DNA from 2 places in the Micromonospora schwarzwaldensis genome. Region 2 is predicted to be linked to the other one. Evidence: riboswitches for the same ligand, from Rfam matches in the RefSeq annotation. Region 2 holds a riboswitch; the other holds the start of a gene.

Region 1 (8,678 bases), 2.5 Mb from region 2:
GCCGGCCGAGCGGAAGTAGTCGACCGCCCGGTCGCTGAACAGCTTCATCGCGACCAGCCGGGCGTACGCGTCGGTCAGCTCGCGGCGCACGTGCGGGAAGTCGGTGACCCGCCGGCCGTAGAGCACCCGGCCGTGGGCGTGGGTGACCGCCTCGTACATGGCGTGCTCGCAGATGCCGACGGACGCGGTGCAGAGGTTGAACTTACCGACGTTGACCGTGTTGAGCGCGGCGTCGAACGCGGCCGGGCCGGTGTGCAGCACGTCCTCGGCGCGCACCGGGTAGTCCTCCAGCCGGAACTCGGAGACGTACATCTGGGCGGCGACCACGTTGCGGACCAGCCGGTACGCCGGGTGCCGGCTGTCGGCGGCGAAGAACACGTACCCCTCGGGGCCTTCGACGTCGGCGCGCCGGCCGAAGACCGAGACCAGGCCGGCGACGTTGCCGTTGCCGATGTAGTACTTGCCGCCGGTGGCCCGGAAGCCGCCCGCGTCGTCGGGGGTGAGCAGCATGTCGGTGGCGTAGATGTCGGCGCCGTGCGGCCGTTCGGAGAGGCCGAACGCCATCACGTGGCCCTGGTCGAGCAGCTCGGCGGCGCGGGCCCGGGCGGCGGCGTTGCCGCTCTGCCACACCGGCCCGAGGCCGAGCACGGTGACCTGCCAGGTGTACCAGTAGCCGAGCCCGTAGAAGCCGAGGATCTCGCTGAGCGCCGCGTTGCGGGCGGTGTCCCAGCGCTTGTCGGCGTCGCCGCCGCCGTCGGCGGACGGGGTGAGGAACGTGGCGAAGAGCCCTTCCCGGGCGGCGAAGTCGAGGAAGTCGGCGTACCACTCGCGGGCGTGGTAGCTCTCGACGAGCGCGCGCTTGCCCCGCGTCTCGAACCAGTCGATCGTGGCCCGCAGCAGCCGGCGTGACGTGTCGTCCAGGTCGGCGGGGTCGTAGCGGTGCGGGTGGAACAGCAGCGGGTCGCTCACGTGGCGGGCCTTTCCGGGTCGGGGTCGAGGGCGCGGAGGGTGGCCAGGACGTCGTCCAGCCAGGTCAGCACCATCCGCTCGTACGCGATGCCGCCGCGCAGCACCACGTGCTGGAGCGCCGCGCGGGCGTCGGGTGCGACGGCGTCCGGGAAGTCGCGGCGTTCGCCGGCCAGGTAGCCGGCGAGGACGCCCTCGTGGTCGGCGCGGTAGCGCTCGACCTCGGCGACCAGGGTGGCGCGGCCGGCGGCGTCGTCGAACGCGGCGCCGCGGATCTTGACGGCCAGTTCGTGCCGGACCGCCTCCGGGCGCACCGGGGCGTGCAGCCAGCCGACGAGCGCGGCCCGGCCGGCCGGGGTGACCGACCAGACCGTCTTGTCCGGCAGGCCCTCCTGGCCGACCTCGACGCCGGTGATCCGGTCGTCCCCGGCCATCTGCTTGAGCACACGGTAGATCTGCTGGTGGGTGGCGGTCCAGAAGCGGCCGATCGAGCGGTCGAAGCGACGTGCCAGCTCGTAGCCGGAGGCGGGTTGCTCCAGCAGCGAGACGAGGATGGCGTGCTCCAGCGACATGCCGGCCATCTTGCTATGCACTTTGTTGCATAGCAAGACCCTAGCCGGGCAGGTACTCCCGCACGGCGGCGAACTGCGCCACGGTCAGGTAGGAGGGGTTCGACGCCTGCGGCTGCCGGAAGACCTCCGCGCCGGCCAGCCGGAGGTCGGCCCGCAGCACGGCACGGCGCACCCGGAACGGCTCGTCGAGGACGGTCAGGTCCAGCGGCAGCGTCCACGGCCCGCCCGGCTCCCCCGGACGCGGCACGCCGGCCACCCGGCCCACGCCCCACACGCCGTACGGCGCCCGGCCCCGACTGCCGCTGGCCCAGAACACCACCGGCTGGCCGGCGCGCATCAGCCGGACCCGGTAGCCGGGACGCACGCACCAGCCGGTCACCCGCGGATCGGCGGCGAACCGGGCGGCCAGGTCCACCTTCTCCGCGTTGCCCTTGATCAGCCAGGCGCCGAGATCGTCGAGGGTCACCCGCGGGGAGGTCATCCGGCCATTCTGCGTCCCGGCGGCCGGAGCCGCCCGGTAAGGCACGGCCGTGAGGGTGGTCATAACGGCTGGACGACCGGCGCACCGGTGCTGCTAGCCTTTCGGCAGGTCATGAGCGCCAGCGTCAAGCCCCGGCTCGCTGGCCGGCAACCCTCCGCCACGGTGGGGTGCTCCGGGTGAGGACCAGGCGCCGGCGACAGCCGGCGCAAGCGTGGCCTGGCACCCAGGTCAGCACCAACCGGCCAGGGAGACCCGATGTTCGCACCGCCCCTCGTTCCGACCCGCCTCATGCTGGTCACGCGCCGCCACGTCGACCTGATGCGGGTGTGCAGCGACCGCTGTCGCGACGCGCGCTGAACGAGCGCTCCACCCTTCCCCGATCCACCCCTTCCGGCTCCGCCGTGCCCGGCGGCGCCGGCACCGGCACGCGTCCCGCGTGTCCATCCACACTGGAGAGAGATCGTGCGTATCCGTACCGCCCTGACCCGCGTCGCCGCGCTCGGCGCCGCCGCCGCGCTCGCCGCCACCGCGCTGACCGCCTGCGGCGGCGGTGACGCCGCCGACCGGACCCACAACCCGTACGGCCTGCTCCAGCCCGGTGTGATCCGGGCCGGCACGCTCACCGACGCCCCGCCGAACGTCTACCTCAAGGACGGCGAGTTCACCGGCTTCGACAACGACCTGCTGCGCGCCGTCGCCGGCAAGGTCGGCCTGACGGTGGAGTTCGTCGGCACCGACTTCTCCGCCCTGCTCTCCCAGGTGAACAACCGCAAGTTCGACGTGGGCAGCTCCTCGATCACGGTCACCGAGGCGCGGAAGAAGACCGTCGACTTCGGCAACGGCTACGACTTCGGCTACTTCGGCCTGGACGTGCCGGCCGGCTCCGCGATCACCGGCTTCGACCAGCTCGCCGGCAAGCGCGTGGTGGTGGTCCAGGGCACCGTGCAGGACGACTTCGCCACGAGGCAGAACCTCGACCCGGTGCGCGTGCCCGACTACAACGGTGCGGTCAACCAGCTCAAGGCCGGCACCGCCGACGCCTGGATCGCCCCGGCCGAGATCGGTGACAAGTCCGCCGCCGACAGCAACGGCCGGATCAGGGTCGCCGCCAAGCAGCTCAGCCCGGCCCCGACCGCGTACGCGGTGGCGAAGGGCAACGACAGGCTGCGGGAGGCGCTGAACAAGGGCCTCGACGAGGTGATCGCGGACGGCACCTGGAGCCGCCTCCAGGAGCAGTACTACCCGGGCCGGCCGATCCCGGCCGACTTCACGCCCGGCAGCGGCTCGGTGGCGGCGCCCTCGCCGTCGGCCGCCTCCTGAGCGGACAGCCGGATTCGAGCGGGGCGGACGGAGGAACGATGGATCCACTGCGCACCCTCTGGGAGACGTTCTTCGACGGGGACTCGATGCGCGAGGCGCTGCCCGAGATGCTGACCGTCGGGCTGCCCAACACGCTGATCCTGGCGGTCTCCGCCGCCCTGCTCGGCTCGGTGCTGGGCATGCTGCTGGCGGTCGCCGGCATCTCGCGTACCCGCTGGTTGCGGTGGCCGGCCCGGGTCTACACCGACGTGTTCCGCGGCCTGCCGGCCGCGGCCACGATCCTGCTCATCGGCGTCGGTCTGGCGCCGCTGGGCATGGAGGTCTGGGGGCCCAACCCCTACCCGCTCGGCGTGCTGGCGCTGTCGCTGATCGCCGCCGCCTATCTCGGCGAGATCTTCCGGGCCGGCATCCTGAGCGTGGAGGCCGCCCAGTTGGAGGGCGCCCGGGCGCTCGGCTTCTCCTGGGCCGAGTCGATGCGGCTGGTGATCATTCCGCAGGGCGTACGCCGGGTCCTGCCCGCCTGGGTCAACCAGCTCATCGCGTTGATCAAGGATTCCAGCCTGGTCTACTTCCTCGGCCTGCTGGCCAGCCAGCGGGAGCTGTTCCGGATCGGCCAGGACTACGCGGCGAACACCGGCAACCAGTCCGCGCTGCTGCTGGCCGGCCTGTTCTACCTGCTGCTGACCGTGCCGCTGACACACGCCGTCAACTGGCTGGACCGGCGGCTGCGCCAGGGCCGCCCGGCCGCCCCGCCACCCGAGCCCGACACCGACCTGACGCCGGCCGGCGTCACCCCGAACGGAAGGGACCCGCGATGAGCACGGACACCGTCACCTCGGTCAGCCTCGCCGTCCGCGACGTGCACCTGGCGTTCGGCGCGCACCGGGTGCTGCGCGGGGCGGACCTGGACGTGGCCCGGGGCGGCACGGCGTGCGTGATCGGACCGTCCGGCTCCGGGAAGTCCACCCTGCTGCGCGCCGTCAACCGGCTGATCGAGCCGGACCGGGGCGACGTGCTGCTGGACGGGCGCAGCGTGCTGCGCGACGACCCGGACGCGCTGCGGCAGCGGATCGGCATGGTGTTCCAGCAGTTCAACCTCTTCCCCCACCTGAGCGTGCTGCGCAACGTCACGCTCGCGCTGCGGAAGCTGAAGAAACTCGACCAGGACGAGGCGGTGGCGGTGGCCCGGGCCCAGCTCGACCTGGTCGGGCTCGCCGCGAAGGCCGACGCCCGGCCGGCGCAACTCTCCGGCGGTCAGCAGCAGCGCGTGGCCATCGCCCGCGCGCTCGCGCTGCGCCCGCAGGTGATGCTCTTCGACGAGGCCACCTCGGCGCTGGACCCGGAGCTGGTCAAGGGCGTGCTCGCGGTGATGGCGGATCTCGCCGCCGCCGGCATGACCATGGTGGTGGTCACGCACGAGATGGGCTTCGCCCGCACCGTCGCCGACACGGTCGCGTTCATGGACGCCGGTGTGGTGCTGGAGGCCGGGCCGCCGGCCGCCGTGTTCGAGGCGCCTGAGCATCCCCGGCTGCGGCGGTTCCTGTCCCAGGTGCTCTGATCAGCCCTTGACGGCGCCGATCAGCACCCCCTTGATGAAGTGCCGCTGGATGAACGGGTAGACCGCGACGATCGGCGCGACGGTCAGCACCACCACCGCCATCTTGATCGCCTCGGTCGGCGGCATGGTCACCCCGCTGGCCGCGCCGGAGGTGTGCGGCGCCTGCCCGGCCAGCAGGTAGCTCTGCAACACCCGCTGGATCGGGTACATGTCGTTGCGGTCGATGAACAGCAGCGCGTCGAACCAGACGTTCCAGTAGCCGACCGCGTAGAAGAGCCCGACCACGGCGACGACCGCGCGGGACAGCGGCAGCACGATGCGGCCCAGCGTCCGGAAGTCACTGGCCCCGTCGATGCGCGCGCTGTCCAGCAGCTCCTGCGGGATGCCCTGGAAGAAGCCGCGCACCACCACCAGGTTGAACACGCTGATCGCGGACGGCAGCACCAGCGCCCAGATGGTGTCCTTGAGCCCGAGCCCGGTGACCACCAGGTAGCGCGGCACGAGCGGCGGGTAGACCAGGAACGGGATCAGGAAGTACGCCAGCAGCCAGCGGTGCCCCAGCGTGCCCGGCCGGGACAACCCGTACGCGGCCAGCACGGTGACGGTCAGCGCGATCGCGGTGCCGCAGACGGTGACCAGCGTGCTGATCCACAGTGCCCGGGTGACCGCGCCGCCGGCGAAGATGGTGGCGTAGGCCGAGGTGTCGATGCCCTTCGGCACCACCACCAGGCCGCCCGCGTCGGCGATCGTCCGGCGCGACGAGAGGCTGGTCACCAGGACCACCCAGAGCGGGAAGAGGACGCCGAGCACCAGCAGGGTGAGCAGGGTGGCCTTGAGCGCCTGGCCGACGCGGGTGGGGCGTTCCTCCCACACCGGGCGGTGGGGCCGCGCGCGCGGCGGCCGTCGGATGATCACGGTCATGACTTCGAGTAGATCCCTCGTTCGCCGAGCAGGTGCGCCACCCGGTTCGCGGCCAGGATCAGCACCAGGCCGACGACGGCCTTGAACAGGCCGGCCGCCGCGCCGTAGCCGTAGTTCCCGGTGGCGATGGAGAAGTGGTAGACGAAGGTGTCGAGCACCTCGGCGGCCTGCCGGCCGACCGCGTCGCGTTGCAGCAGGAACTGTTCGAAGCCGACCGAGAGCGCGTCACCGAGGCGCAGGATCAGCAGCAGCACGATCACCGGACGCAGGCCGGGCAGCGTGATGTGCCAGAGCCGTCGCCACCGGCCGGCGCCGTCCGCGGCGGCGGCCTCGTAGAGGCTCTGGTCGATGGTGGACAGCGCGGCGAGGAACACGATGGTGCCCCAGCCCACGTCCTTCCAGACCGCCTCGGCGGTGACCAGGACGATGAACGTGTCCGGGTTGGTCATCACGTTCCACGGCTGCACACCGGCGTCGCGCATGGTCTGGGCCAGCAGCCCCGCGCCGCCGAGCATGGCGACGAAGAAGCTGATCACCAGCACCCAGCTGAAGAAGTGCGGCAGGTAGACGATGGTCTGGACGAGGCCGCGCAGCCGGCTGGAGAGCAGGTTGTGCAGCATCACCGCGAGCAGGATCGGCAGCGGGAAGAAGAACACGAGCTGGAACCCGGTGATGGCGAGCGTGTTGCGGAACGCGTCCCAGAACGCCGGGTCGTCGAAGAGGAGCTGGAACTGGCCGAAGCCGATCCAGTTGCTGTGCGTGAACGCCTGCCACGGATTGTCGCCCAGGTACGGGTTGTAGTCCTGGAACGCGATGACGTTGCCGGCGATCGGCAGGTAGCTGAAGATCAGCAACACCAGGAAGCCGGGCGCCACCATGGCCAGCAACTGCCAGTCGCGGCGCAGCCGGCTGCCCAGCGGCACCCGGCGACGGCGGGGCGTGCGGGCCGGTGCGACCGGGTCGTCGGGTCGGGCCCGCTCGGGCCCGACCGCGACGGCCGGCTCGCTCACTTGGCCGCCTTGGGCAGCGAGTCGGCGAGCAGCTTGCGGGCTTCCTCGCCGCCGTTGGTCTTCCACTCCGCGACGATGGCGTCCACGTCGCCGAGCGGGCGTCGACCGCGCAGCACGTCGGTGAACTTGTCCTCCGTCGGCACCTGGTTGGCCTTGTAGGCGGCCGGCATCTCCAGCTTGACCCCGGCCCAGGGGTTGCGCTCCAGGAACTTGACCATCTGGTTGGAGTAGTTCAGCACGTCCGGCACGTAGCGGGGGGTGTCCGGGTACGGCCCGATGGTGGGGTTGCGACCGCTGATGAAGAAGTACTGGTTGGCGATCTCCTTGAACGCCAGGTCGGTCTTGACCGGCCCGTTCGGCGACTTGGTGTGGTGCTTGCCCTCGACGCCGAAGTCCCGGAGCTGGGCCTCCTGGCTGCCCAGCGGCGCGGAGCACCAGTTGATGACGCGCAGCAGCTCCTGGACCCGCTCCTTGCCGAGGCCCTTCCTGACGAAGGTGAACGAGATGGGCTTGTCCTCGCCCCAGACCAGCGGGTCGCCGCCGGTGGCGGAGAAGATCGGCACCGGCTGGATGTTCAACTTCGGGTTGGTCTTCTGGTGCTCGGCCTGGGCGCCCTGCCAGAAGCCGATGCCGTCCTGCTTGAACACGATGGCGCCGTTCTTGGCGAACAACTGCTTGGCGTCCGCGCCGCGGCTGGCCACGATGTCCGGGTGGACCAGGCCGTCCTTGTAGATCTTGGCCATCACCTCGAGCGCCTGGCGGAACTCCGGCGTCTCGTACTTGAACTCCGGCGTCCCGTCGGAGCGCAGCCGCCACCCCTGGTTGGCGCCGGGCACCCGGTGGAACATCTGGATCATGGCGAAGACGTCGTCGAAGGCCCACACCTTGCGAGCCGGGTCGGTGACCTGCCTGGCCGCGGTCAGCAGCTCCTCGAGGTTGGTCGGCACCCCCAGGCCGCGCGCGTCGAGCAGGTCCTTGCGGGCGAACAGCGCCCAGGGGAACGGCCCGTCCGTGGGATTGGGCACGGACATCAGCCGCTCGTTCCACACCGCCTGGCGCCAGGCCCCGGTCGGGAAGCTGGCCAGCATCGGGTACGCGTTCGCGGCGTCGCCCCGGAGGTGGTCGGTGAGGTCCTCGAAGAGCGCCTTGATCGCCTCGGCGAAGCGCGGGATCTTCTCCACCTCCCAGCTCGGCACGCAGAGCAGCTCCGGCACGTCGCGGGCGCTGAGCATGGCGTTGAGCTTGTCGGCGTAGGTGGCGCCGTCCTGGATGGTGAAGTTGACCGGCGTGCCCAGCTCGGCGTTGACGGCCTGGAGGTAGGCGCTCTGCGCGATGCCGGGCGGCGCCGGGCCCCAGGCGGGCGTCATCGCGGTGATCTGCTTGCCGCTGGTGCCGGGCCTGTCGGTGATGGCGTCGACCAGGGTCGCCGGGTAGCTGGTGTATCCGTCGGGCACCGGGCGGGTGCCGACGATGTCGGGCTTGATGGCGCCGGGCGGGTCCTTTCGCGTCGGCAGCAGGCCGGAGACGGCGTCGAGCTGCTGTGCGGCGCCGGAGCCGGCGGGCTTCTCGGAGCATCCGGCGAGCAGCGGGCCGCCGGCGGTGGCGGCCACGCCGAGGCCGACCAGGCCGAGGAAGCGGCGGCGGGAGGCGCCCGGATCGGTGTGGTGCACGCTCATCGATACCCCTTCGGGAGGGATGGATTCGTATGGATGAGCAACAAACTAATCTCGACCGTGAGCTTGCACAAGAGCGAACCGGAGCGGCGGTGGTCAGGCCTGGCAGCGGTCGGAGAGCGCGTAACGGGTGAGCACCACGTCGCCGATCTGGCGTACCTCGATCACCCGGGCCCG
Region 2 (8,678 bases):
GCCCTGGATGAACTCGTTGACCACCAGCGTGAGCGTGCCGATCACCGCGGCCAGACCGCCGACCAGCACCACGCCGGTCGCCAGCGAGCGGGGGAACCGGGCCTTCAGCAGCCAGCCGACCGCCGGGGCGAGCAGCGCCGAGAGCAGCAGCGCGACGGTCAGCGGGATGATCACGATGCTGATCGTGCCGACGATCTTGAGCAGGGCCCAGGTGACGATGCCGATCACGAGCAGTCGCCAGCACCAGGCGGCGGCGATGCGCAGCGCGTGCGGCACCTCGGTGTCGTCCCGGCTGACCGTCGAGGAGTGCATCGCGGCCGGCGGCGGGGCGCCCAGCACGGTCGCCGACGACGACGCCGCCGGACCCGGTGAGGTGGGCGACGCGACGCCCGCGTCCTCCGGCGTGGCGTCGGCCCCGAACTGGCGGGACCGGGCCGACTCACGGCCCGTCTCGTACGCGCGGCGGAGTCGTCCGCGCATCCGCTCGAAGCGGCTCAAGCGCACCTCCCGCACAGTTGGTCCACCCACGTCACAGGGGGGGACAGGATACGTCCGACCGCCCCACCCTAGGGCGGTCCCGCCACACATTGCCCCGCCGCCGCTCCCGGCAACCACGACGGAAGCGGCCGATCGGCACGCGGTAGCGTCTTCGCGTGACCGCCGACCAGAGTCTCGACGCCGGGCTGCCCATCCGCCTGCTGCACGACCGCGTGCTGGTGCGTACCGAAGGCGGTGAGGGGGAACGCCGCTCCACCGCCGGCATCGTGATCCCGGCGACCGCGGCGGTCGGCAAACGGCTCGCCTGGGCCACCGCGGTCGGCGTGGGGCCGCACGTACGCTCGATCGTGGCCGGGGACCGGGTGCTCTTCGACCCGGACGACCGCTCCGAGGTCGAGCTGCACGGCCGGGCCTACGTGCTGCTGCGCGAGCGCGACGTGCACGCGGTGGCGGCGGAACGGGTGGAGGACAGCGCGACCGGCTCCACCGGGCTCTACCTCTAGGGCCCGCCCCGAGCGCCGTTTGCGGCGCTGCCCGGCGGGAAGCCCAGGCACCTCAGTGCGCCCTGGGGAGGGACCATGCCGATCGTGATCAAGAGGATTCTCGCCTGGGGGTTCCTCGCGTTCCTGATCTACTTCATGGCGTTCCGGCCGGACGGCGCGGCGCAGCTGTTCCGGGGGATCGGGGCCGCACTGATGGCCATCGCCCAGGGGCTCGGCGACTTCCTCACCGGCCTGATGGCCTGACCCCACCCCGTGCGGGCTCAGCCGTGCGGGTGCCAGGCGTGCGGGCCGTAGCCCGGGGGCGGGGGCGGCGGGGCCAGCACCACCGGGATCGGCACCACCGGCTCGTCCGGCGCCTCGACGGCCCGCCGGGAGCCGTCCGGGAACCGCAGGTGGTAGCGCTGCCCGTCCCAGACGCCGACCGGCGCCTGCGGGTCGCGGCCGACGAAGAACGACCGGTACGCGCTGATCGCGTCCAGCAGTTCCCGTTCCTCCCGTGCCGTCCGGTCCCGCTCGGCGGGCTTGCGGTCCAGCCCCCGGCGCATCCCGTCCCGCAGCAACGCCAGCCGGGTCGCGGCGAACTGGTAGCCCCGCATCGCCCTCACGCCGCCGTCGCCGGCCACCCGCCGGGCCCAGGTGCGGGCCGCGTGTCGCCGGCCCAGGCTGCCCAGCGCCGCCACCTCGGGCGGGGTCAGCCAACCCGCCCGGACGTAGTCGGGCAGCGTGCGCTCGGTGAGCCGCCCCTCCCAGGCCCGCAGCCAGACGGCCAGCCCCACCATGCCGAAGAAGATGGGCACCATCACGCCGATGTAGCCGTAGAGCACGATCACCTGCTGCCCGGTGGCCTGGGCCAGTGAGGGCAGCAGGTTCCAGGTGCCGTGCAGCATCATGGCCAGCAACAGGCCGGCGAGCGGGGCGAGGATCCGCACCCGCCGGTCGGCGGTGCGCGCGGCGACGCCCAGCCCGACGCCGGTCATCGAGGTGAACAGCGGGTGGGCGAAGCCGAAGAGCAGGATCCGCACGATGAAGATCGCGATCACCTGCTGCGCGCCGGTGGCCGGGCCGTACTCCTCCACGCCGGTGCGGTAGCCGTACCCGCCCAGGTAGAGGATGTTCTCGACCATGGCGAAGCCGACCGCGGAGAGCCCGCAGTAGACCAGGCCGTCGGTGATCCCGGAGAACTCCCGGCGCCGGAAGATCAGCAGCAGGATCGGGCCGGCCGCCTTGGTCAGCTCCTCGATGAACGGCGCGACCAGGACGGCGGTCAGCGCGGCGGGCAACCCGTTGTCCTCGAACAGCCGCGCCCCGGTCTCGTTGACCAGCAGCGAGATGGCGGTGGAGACGAACGCGCCCCAGGCGAAGCAGAAGATCAGGTATTTCAGCGGCTCGGGCTCGTAGCGGTCGAGCCAGAGGAAGCAGGACACCAGCACCGGCACCGGCAGGATCGCCGCGATCACGCCGACCAGCAGCGCCTCCGCGCCCAGGCTCTCGCCCAGCGTGAAAACCATGAACAGCGCGCCGGCCGCGATCAGCAGCACCACCGCGGCCAGCGCCAGGAAACGCCGCCAGCCGAGCCGGCGCAGCGGCATCCGCGGCGTCGGCGCCCCGGGCGGCGGGACGGCGGGCGCGGGCGGCGGCGGCAGTGCTCCGCCGGGCGGGGTGACGGCCATGCGGTCAGCGTAGCCACCCGCGCCCCACTGGTCCGGCCGCATCGTGACGGCTATGCTGCCGGGCAGGTCACGAGCGCCAGCGTCAAGCCCCGGCTTGCTGGCCGGCAACCCTCGTCGAGTTCGCGGTGGGGTGCCCCGGGTGATGACCGGGCCCAGCGCCGCGTCGCGTGCTGGGCAAGCGCGGACCCCGTCCCGGCACCCGGGGTCCCCTGTGACCCGGAGGCTCCGCCATGACCGTCACCCTCGTACCCGCCCTGCCCACGCTGCCCACGCCGGTCCGGCCGGACCCGCTCGGCGTGCTCGGCGTACCGGGAGAGATCAACCTGGACCACGCCGCCAGCGCGCCGTGCGCGCGGGCCGCGGCCGACGCGGTGGCCGAGCTGTTGCCCTGGTACGCGAGCGTGCACCGCGGCGCGGGCGCGCTGTCGCGGCGCTGCACGCTGGCCTACGAGCGGGCCCGGCAGACCGTGGCGGACTTCGTCGGCGCGCGTCCCACCGACCATGTGATCTTCACCCGGAACACCACCGACGCGGTGAACCTGCTGGCCCGGGCGCTGCCCGCCGGTACCACGGTGGTCACGTTCGGCGGCGAGCACCACGCGAACCTGCTCCCCTGGCCGCGCGGCTCGGTCCGGCTGCCGGTGCCGGCCAGCCCGGCCGACGCGGTCCGGTCGCTGGGCCTGGCGCTGGGTGAGCTGGCCCGCGACGCCCGGCCCGGCCGGCCGGTGCTGGTCGCGGTGACCGGCGCCAGCAACGTCACCGGCGAGTGCTGGCCGGTCGCCGAGCTGGCCCGGGTGGCCCACCGGCACGGCGCCCGCATCCTGGTGGACGCCGCCCAGTTGGCCCCGCACGCGCCGGTCGACCTGACCGCGCTGGACGTCGACTACCTGGCGCTCTCCGGCCACAAGCTGTACGCCCCGTTCGGCGCCGGCGTGCTGGCCGGGCGGGCGGACTGGCTGGACGCCGCCCCGCCGTACCTGGCCGGCGGCGGGGCCACGGGTCACGTCGGCGCGGCCACCCACCAGGTGCGCTGGGTGACCGGCCCGGCCCGGCACGAGGGCGGCACCCCGAACCTGCTCGGCGCGGTGGCGCTGGCGGCGGTCTGCGCGGCGTTCGCGGCGGCGGACCGGACCGCGCTGCACGCCCGGGAGCAGGCGCTGCTGGCCCGGCTACGGTCCGGTCTGGCCGCGCTGCCGGGCGTGGTGGAGCTGCGCACGTTCGGCCCGGACGCGCCCCGGGTCGGCATCGTCAGCTTCGTGGTCGCCGGGCGGGACTCCGCCGAGGTGGCCGCGCACCTGGCGGCCCGGCACCGGATCGGCGTCCGGGACGGCCTGTTCTGCGCCCATCCGCTGACCCGCCGCCTGCTGACCGAGGCCGCCGCCCGGTCCGCCCGCACCGACCTGCCTCCCACCGCCCTGCGCGCGAGCCTCGGCCTGGGCACCACCACCCACGAGATCGACACCCTCCTGACCGCCCTCACTTCCCTCCCCTGACCCCGGCCCCGGGGGTCAGCCGACGGGAGGGGCGGTGGGGGGAGCGTCGGAGGGCTGGTTCTCTCCGTGGAACGCCTGCCGGACCAGGCGGTTCGCCTCCTCCTGGTCGATGCCGGAGGCGACCATCAGGTCGCTGGCCGCGGTCCGCACCTGGGCGATCACCACGCTGCCGGAGAAGCCGACCCCCTGGGCGTACGCCCGGCCGGCCTCGCTGACCGCGCGCAGCGCCCGCTCCCGGGCCTGTTCCGGCTCCTTGCCAGCGGCGAACTCGTGCCGGAGCAGGCGTACCGACTCGGCGAGATGGGCGACGGAGTCGGGCATCGGCTCGGGGACCGGCTCCTCGTCCTCGATCATCGTGACCGCGCGGCGGATCAGTGTGCCGCTGTTGCGCATCGCCCGGTCGATCGGCTCGGCCGCCTCCGCGTAGTGGGTCAGCTCGCTGCGCCGGTGCCAGCGGGCCGGCGAGATGGTGGTGGTCTCCTTGGCGCCCTCGATCGCCTCGCCGAGCGCGGCCAGTTCCTCCTTGTTCTCCCGGAGCCGGAACAGCGCCCGCTGGGCCGCGCCCCGGTCCCGGTTGCGCAGCGCCTCGGCGCACGTGTCGAGCTGCGCGGCGAGCAGGTCCAGCGCGGGTCGGGCGGCCCGGTTGATCACCCGGAGCGGGTTGAGCGGGAGCAGGACGGCGGTCACCAGCAGCGCGATGCTGCCGCCGATGAAGGCGTCGACGAAGCGCGGGAACTCGATGTTCTCGGTGGACGGGCTGAGCGTCACGATCAGCACCGCGGTGGCCGCCGCCTGGATGACGATGGCCACGCTCGCCCCGGCGAAGATGGTCAGCAGGATCGCCGAGGTCACCACCAGCGCGAGCTGCCAGGCGCCGGTGCCGAGGAAGTAGATCAGCACGTCGCCGACGAGGACGCCGATCGCCACCCCGATGATCAGCTCGACGGTACGCCGGAACCGCTGCCCCACCGAGGCGGCGAGCGTGCCCACCGCGGAGATCGGGGCGAAGACCGGCTGCGGGTTGTGCAGCAGCCGGTGCGAGACCAGGTACGCCAGGCCGGCCGCGAGCCCCGCCTGCAACGCCAGGCCGAACGCGGTCCGGACCCGGTGCAGCCGGTCGTGCAGGGTGGCCTTGCTCCGGTCGCGCAGCTCGTCCACGGCGGCGGCGATCCGTGGCCCGTCGAGGTCGCCCAGCGTCTCGCGCGACGTTATGCGCCGCAGGAACGGCGGTCGTCGGTCCCGGGCCATGGCGGGTACTACCCGTCCCGTCCCCGGTGAATCCTCGCCCCGGCGACGGAGTGGGGCAGACTGCACCGGTGGACGAGTTGACGGCGCGGTGGCGGGCGACGGCCCGGGCGGCCGGCGCGACCGACCCGGACGGCGTGGCGCGGGCCGGGGCGCGGCTGCTGGCCGGCTGGCGGGAGCCGCACCGGCACCACCACACGGAGGAGCACCTGCGGGCGGTGCTCGACGTGGTCGACGCGTACGCCGAACGGGCCCGCCACCCGGACCTGGTCCGGCTCGCGGCGTGGTGCCACGACGCGGTCTACGACCCGCGGGCGGGCGGCGACGCCAACGAGCGGGCCAGCGCCGACCTGGGGGACGCGCTGCTCACCGCCGTCGGGCTGCCGGCCACGGCGGTGACCGGGGTACGCCGCCTGGTGCTGCTCACCGCCGGCCACGCGGTCGGGCCGGACGACCCGGACGGGGCGCTGCTCTGCGACGCCGACCTGGCGGTGCTGGCCGCCGCACCGGACGACTACGACCGGTACGCCGCCGCGATCCGCCGCGAGTACGCCCACGTCCCGGAGCCGGACTTCCGGGCCGGCCGGGCCGCCGTGCTGCGGCACCTGCTCGCCCTGCCGGCGCTCTACCGGCTACCCGAGCCGCACGCCCGCTGGGAGCACCGGGCCCGCGCCAACCTGGGTCGGGAGCTGAGCGGCCTCACCTGAGCCACGGCCGGGCAGCCGGGCGGCCCGGGGCTTCGGGCGGCGCAGCCCGGCGTCCCGCAGCAGGCGGACGATCTCGCGGGACGGGACCACCGTCGCGCCCAGCCAGACCGCCACCCGGAACCGCTCGGCGGGCAGGTCGTAGTGGTCCCGGTCGAAGCCGCGCCGGCCGGCGCCGAGCAGCTCGGCGAAGGCGTGCAGCTCCGCGAAGGAGACGTCGCTGATCAGGTGCGACCAGAGCCGGCCGCGCCAGGGCACCGCGGGCGGGTCCAGGTAGAGCATCGTTCCAAAGTACGCCGGTAGCCTTCCCGGCATGGCTGCCCATCCCCTCCTCGACGAGCTGCGGGCCGCGCTCGGCGAGTCCGCCGTGCTGACCGACCCGGACCTGCTGGCCGGGCACGAGCGGGACGAGGCCGACCTGTGCGCCTCGGGCACCCCGCTGGTGGTGGTCCGCCCCCGGGACACCGCGGGCGTGGTCGCGGCGGTGCGCGCGGCCGGCCGGCACGGCGTACCGGTGGTGCCGCAGGGCGCCCGGACCGGGCTGGCCGGCGCGGCGAACGCGGTGGCCGGCGCGATGGTGTTGAGCACGGTGGCGATGGACCGGATCGTGGAGGTCGACCCGGTGGGCCGGATCGCCGTGGCGCAGCCCGGCGTGGTCAACGCCGCGCTGGCCGGGGCGGTGCGGGCGCGTGGGCTCTGGTACCCGCCCGACCCCGGCTCGTGGGAGTCGTCCACCATCGGCGGCAACGTGGCCACCAACGCCGGCGGTATGTGCTGCGTGAAGTACGGCGTGACCAGCGAGTACGTGCTCGGTCTGGAGGTGGTGCTCGCCTCCGGCGAGGTGCTGCGCACCGGCCGGCGCACCGCCAAGGGCGTCGCCGGGTACGACCTGACCCGGCTCTTCGTCGGCTCGGAGGGCACCCTCGGGGTGATCACCGAGGTGACCGTGGCGCTGCGCCCGGCGCCGGAGGCGTCGCTGACCCTGGTGGCGGTCTTCGGCACCACGGCGGCGGCCGGCGGCGCGGTGGCCGGCCTCGCCGAGCGGGGACTCACCCCGAGCCTGCTGGAGCTGCTGGACCGCACCCACCTGCGGGCCATCGAGGCGTACCGGCCGATGGGGCTGCGGACCGACGCGGAGGCGCTGCTGCTGGCGGCGGTGGACACCGGCGACCGGGCGGCCGGTGACCTGGCCCGGATCGCCGAGGTCTGCACGACGGCCGGCGCCGACGAGGTCTGGGCGGCCACCGACGCGACCGAGGCCGCCGCGCTGCTCCAGGCGCGGCGGCTGGCCCACCCGGCGATGGAGCGCTTCGCCGCCGAGACGTTCCCGGGTGGCAACGGCGGCCTGGTCATCGACGACGTGGCGGTGCCGCGCGGCCGGCTGGCGGAGCTGCTGGACGGGGTGGCCCGGATCGCCGCCGCGTGTGACGTGCCGATCGGGGTGGTCGGGCACGCCGGTGACGGCAACATGCACCCGAACATCGTGGTCGACCGCGCCGACCCGGCGAGCCTGGAGCGGGGCCGGCGGGCCTTCGACGAGATCATGCGGCTCGGGCTGGACCTGGGCGGCACCTGCACCGGCGAGCACGGCGTCGGGCTGCTCAAGCGGGACTGGCTGGCGCGGGAGATCGGCCCGGTGGGCGTCCGGGTGCATCAGGCGATCAAGGCGGCGCTGGACCCGGCGGGGCTGCTCAACCCCGGCAAGGTGCTCTGACTCAGCCCTTGTCGTCGGCGGGCGTGGCCTGGGTGAGCAGCAGCAGCACCTCGTACGCCACCGGCGGCGCCGGCTCGCCCGGGCAGTCCTGGATGGTGACGGTCAGCCCCGGCGGGATCAGCAGCGTCGAGGTCAGCACGCCGATGCAGAGCTGCCGGTACTGCCGGGCCTGGTCGGTTTCCCGGGCCAGCGCCGGGTCGGCGAGCATCCGCTGCAACCGGGACGTCTGCTCGGGGTTCAGCGCGCCGGTCGCGTCGACGCCGTCGCCGGCGCAGTCGCGGCACTGCCACCGGCCGGTCGGCTCCACGTCGAGCGTGCGGACCGCGCCGTCCCCGCCCAGCCGCTGCATCAACGTGACGAGGTTCCCGGTCGGTGTCGGTGTGGCCGAGCCCTGCCGACCGGGTGCGGTGGTGCCCTCGGCGTTGCCGAGGAGCGCGCAGCCGGTCAGGGCGGTCGCCAGCAGGACACCGGCGGACAGGGCGGGGACGCGCGACCAGGATGGGCGAACCACGCGGGAAACCTACACTTCCGTAGGTAGCGCGCACTAGCCGTCGAGCGGCCGTTAGGGGTCGGGTTCGGGTCGGCCTAGCGGGGCGAGGCCGGGAGGTCGGTGCCCCGGTCGGCCGCGAAGCCCCGCACGTCGGGCGCGCCGAGCCGGGCCGCGTCGGCCGCGACGTCGTCCGGCATGAGCTGCGACGCCCGCTCGGCCTCCACCCGCGCCCGGTAGTGGGCGACCTCCCGGGCGCGCGTCGCCGCGTCCCAGCCGAGCACCGCGCCCATCAGCTCCGCGACGTGCTCCGCCGACTCCAGGCCGCGGTGGCTGGTCTCGATGGAGATCCGGGTACGCCGGG

The links. A riboswitch is a leader RNA that binds a small molecule or an ion and turns the genes downstream of it on or off. The one in region 2 is predicted to bind S-adenosylmethionine.
Region 1: another riboswitch for S-adenosylmethionine. It lies ahead of VKK44_RS11440 (ABC transporter substrate-binding protein); the one in region 2 lies ahead of VKK44_RS00395 (aminotransferase class V-fold PLP-dependent enzyme).

What each region holds. Positions count from the first base shown of each region.
Region 1 covers NZ_CP154796.1:2,603,873-2,612,550, reverse strand. Annotated here, with positions in the region: gene VKK44_RS11455 (acyl-CoA dehydrogenase family protein) at 1-969, opposite strand, end outside; gene VKK44_RS11450 (PadR family transcriptional regulator) at 966-1,538, opposite strand; gene VKK44_RS11445 (EVE domain-containing protein) at 1,579-2,019, opposite strand; SAM riboswitch class IV at 2,127-2,237, shown strand; gene VKK44_RS11440 (ABC transporter substrate-binding protein) at 2,482-3,339, shown strand; gene VKK44_RS11435 (amino acid ABC transporter permease) at 3,378-4,157, shown strand; gene VKK44_RS11430 (amino acid ABC transporter ATP-binding protein) at 4,154-4,897, shown strand; gene VKK44_RS11425 (carbohydrate ABC transporter permease) at 4,898-5,818, opposite strand; gene VKK44_RS11420 (ABC transporter permease) at 5,815-6,828, opposite strand; gene VKK44_RS11415 (extracellular solute-binding protein) at 6,825-8,504, opposite strand; gene VKK44_RS11410 (RibD family protein) at 8,598-8,678, opposite strand, start outside.
Region 2 covers NZ_CP154796.1:72,469-81,146, reverse strand. Annotated here, with positions in the region: gene VKK44_RS00415 (AI-2E family transporter) at 1-498, opposite strand, end outside; gene VKK44_RS00410 (GroES family chaperonin) at 654-1,001, shown strand; gene VKK44_RS00405 (hypothetical protein) at 1,077-1,244, shown strand; gene VKK44_RS00400 (PrsW family intramembrane metalloprotease) at 1,262-2,713, opposite strand; SAM riboswitch class IV at 2,737-2,858, shown strand; gene VKK44_RS00395 (aminotransferase class V-fold PLP-dependent enzyme) at 2,902-4,164, shown strand; gene VKK44_RS00390 (FUSC family protein) at 4,180-5,412, opposite strand; gene VKK44_RS00385 (HD domain-containing protein) at 5,481-6,116, shown strand; gene VKK44_RS00380 (DUF4031 domain-containing protein) at 6,042-6,395, opposite strand; gene VKK44_RS00375 (FAD-binding oxidoreductase) at 6,427-7,827, shown strand; gene VKK44_RS00370 (hypothetical protein) at 7,829-8,338, opposite strand; gene VKK44_RS00365 (glycerol-3-phosphate dehydrogenase/oxidase) at 8,413-8,678, opposite strand, start outside.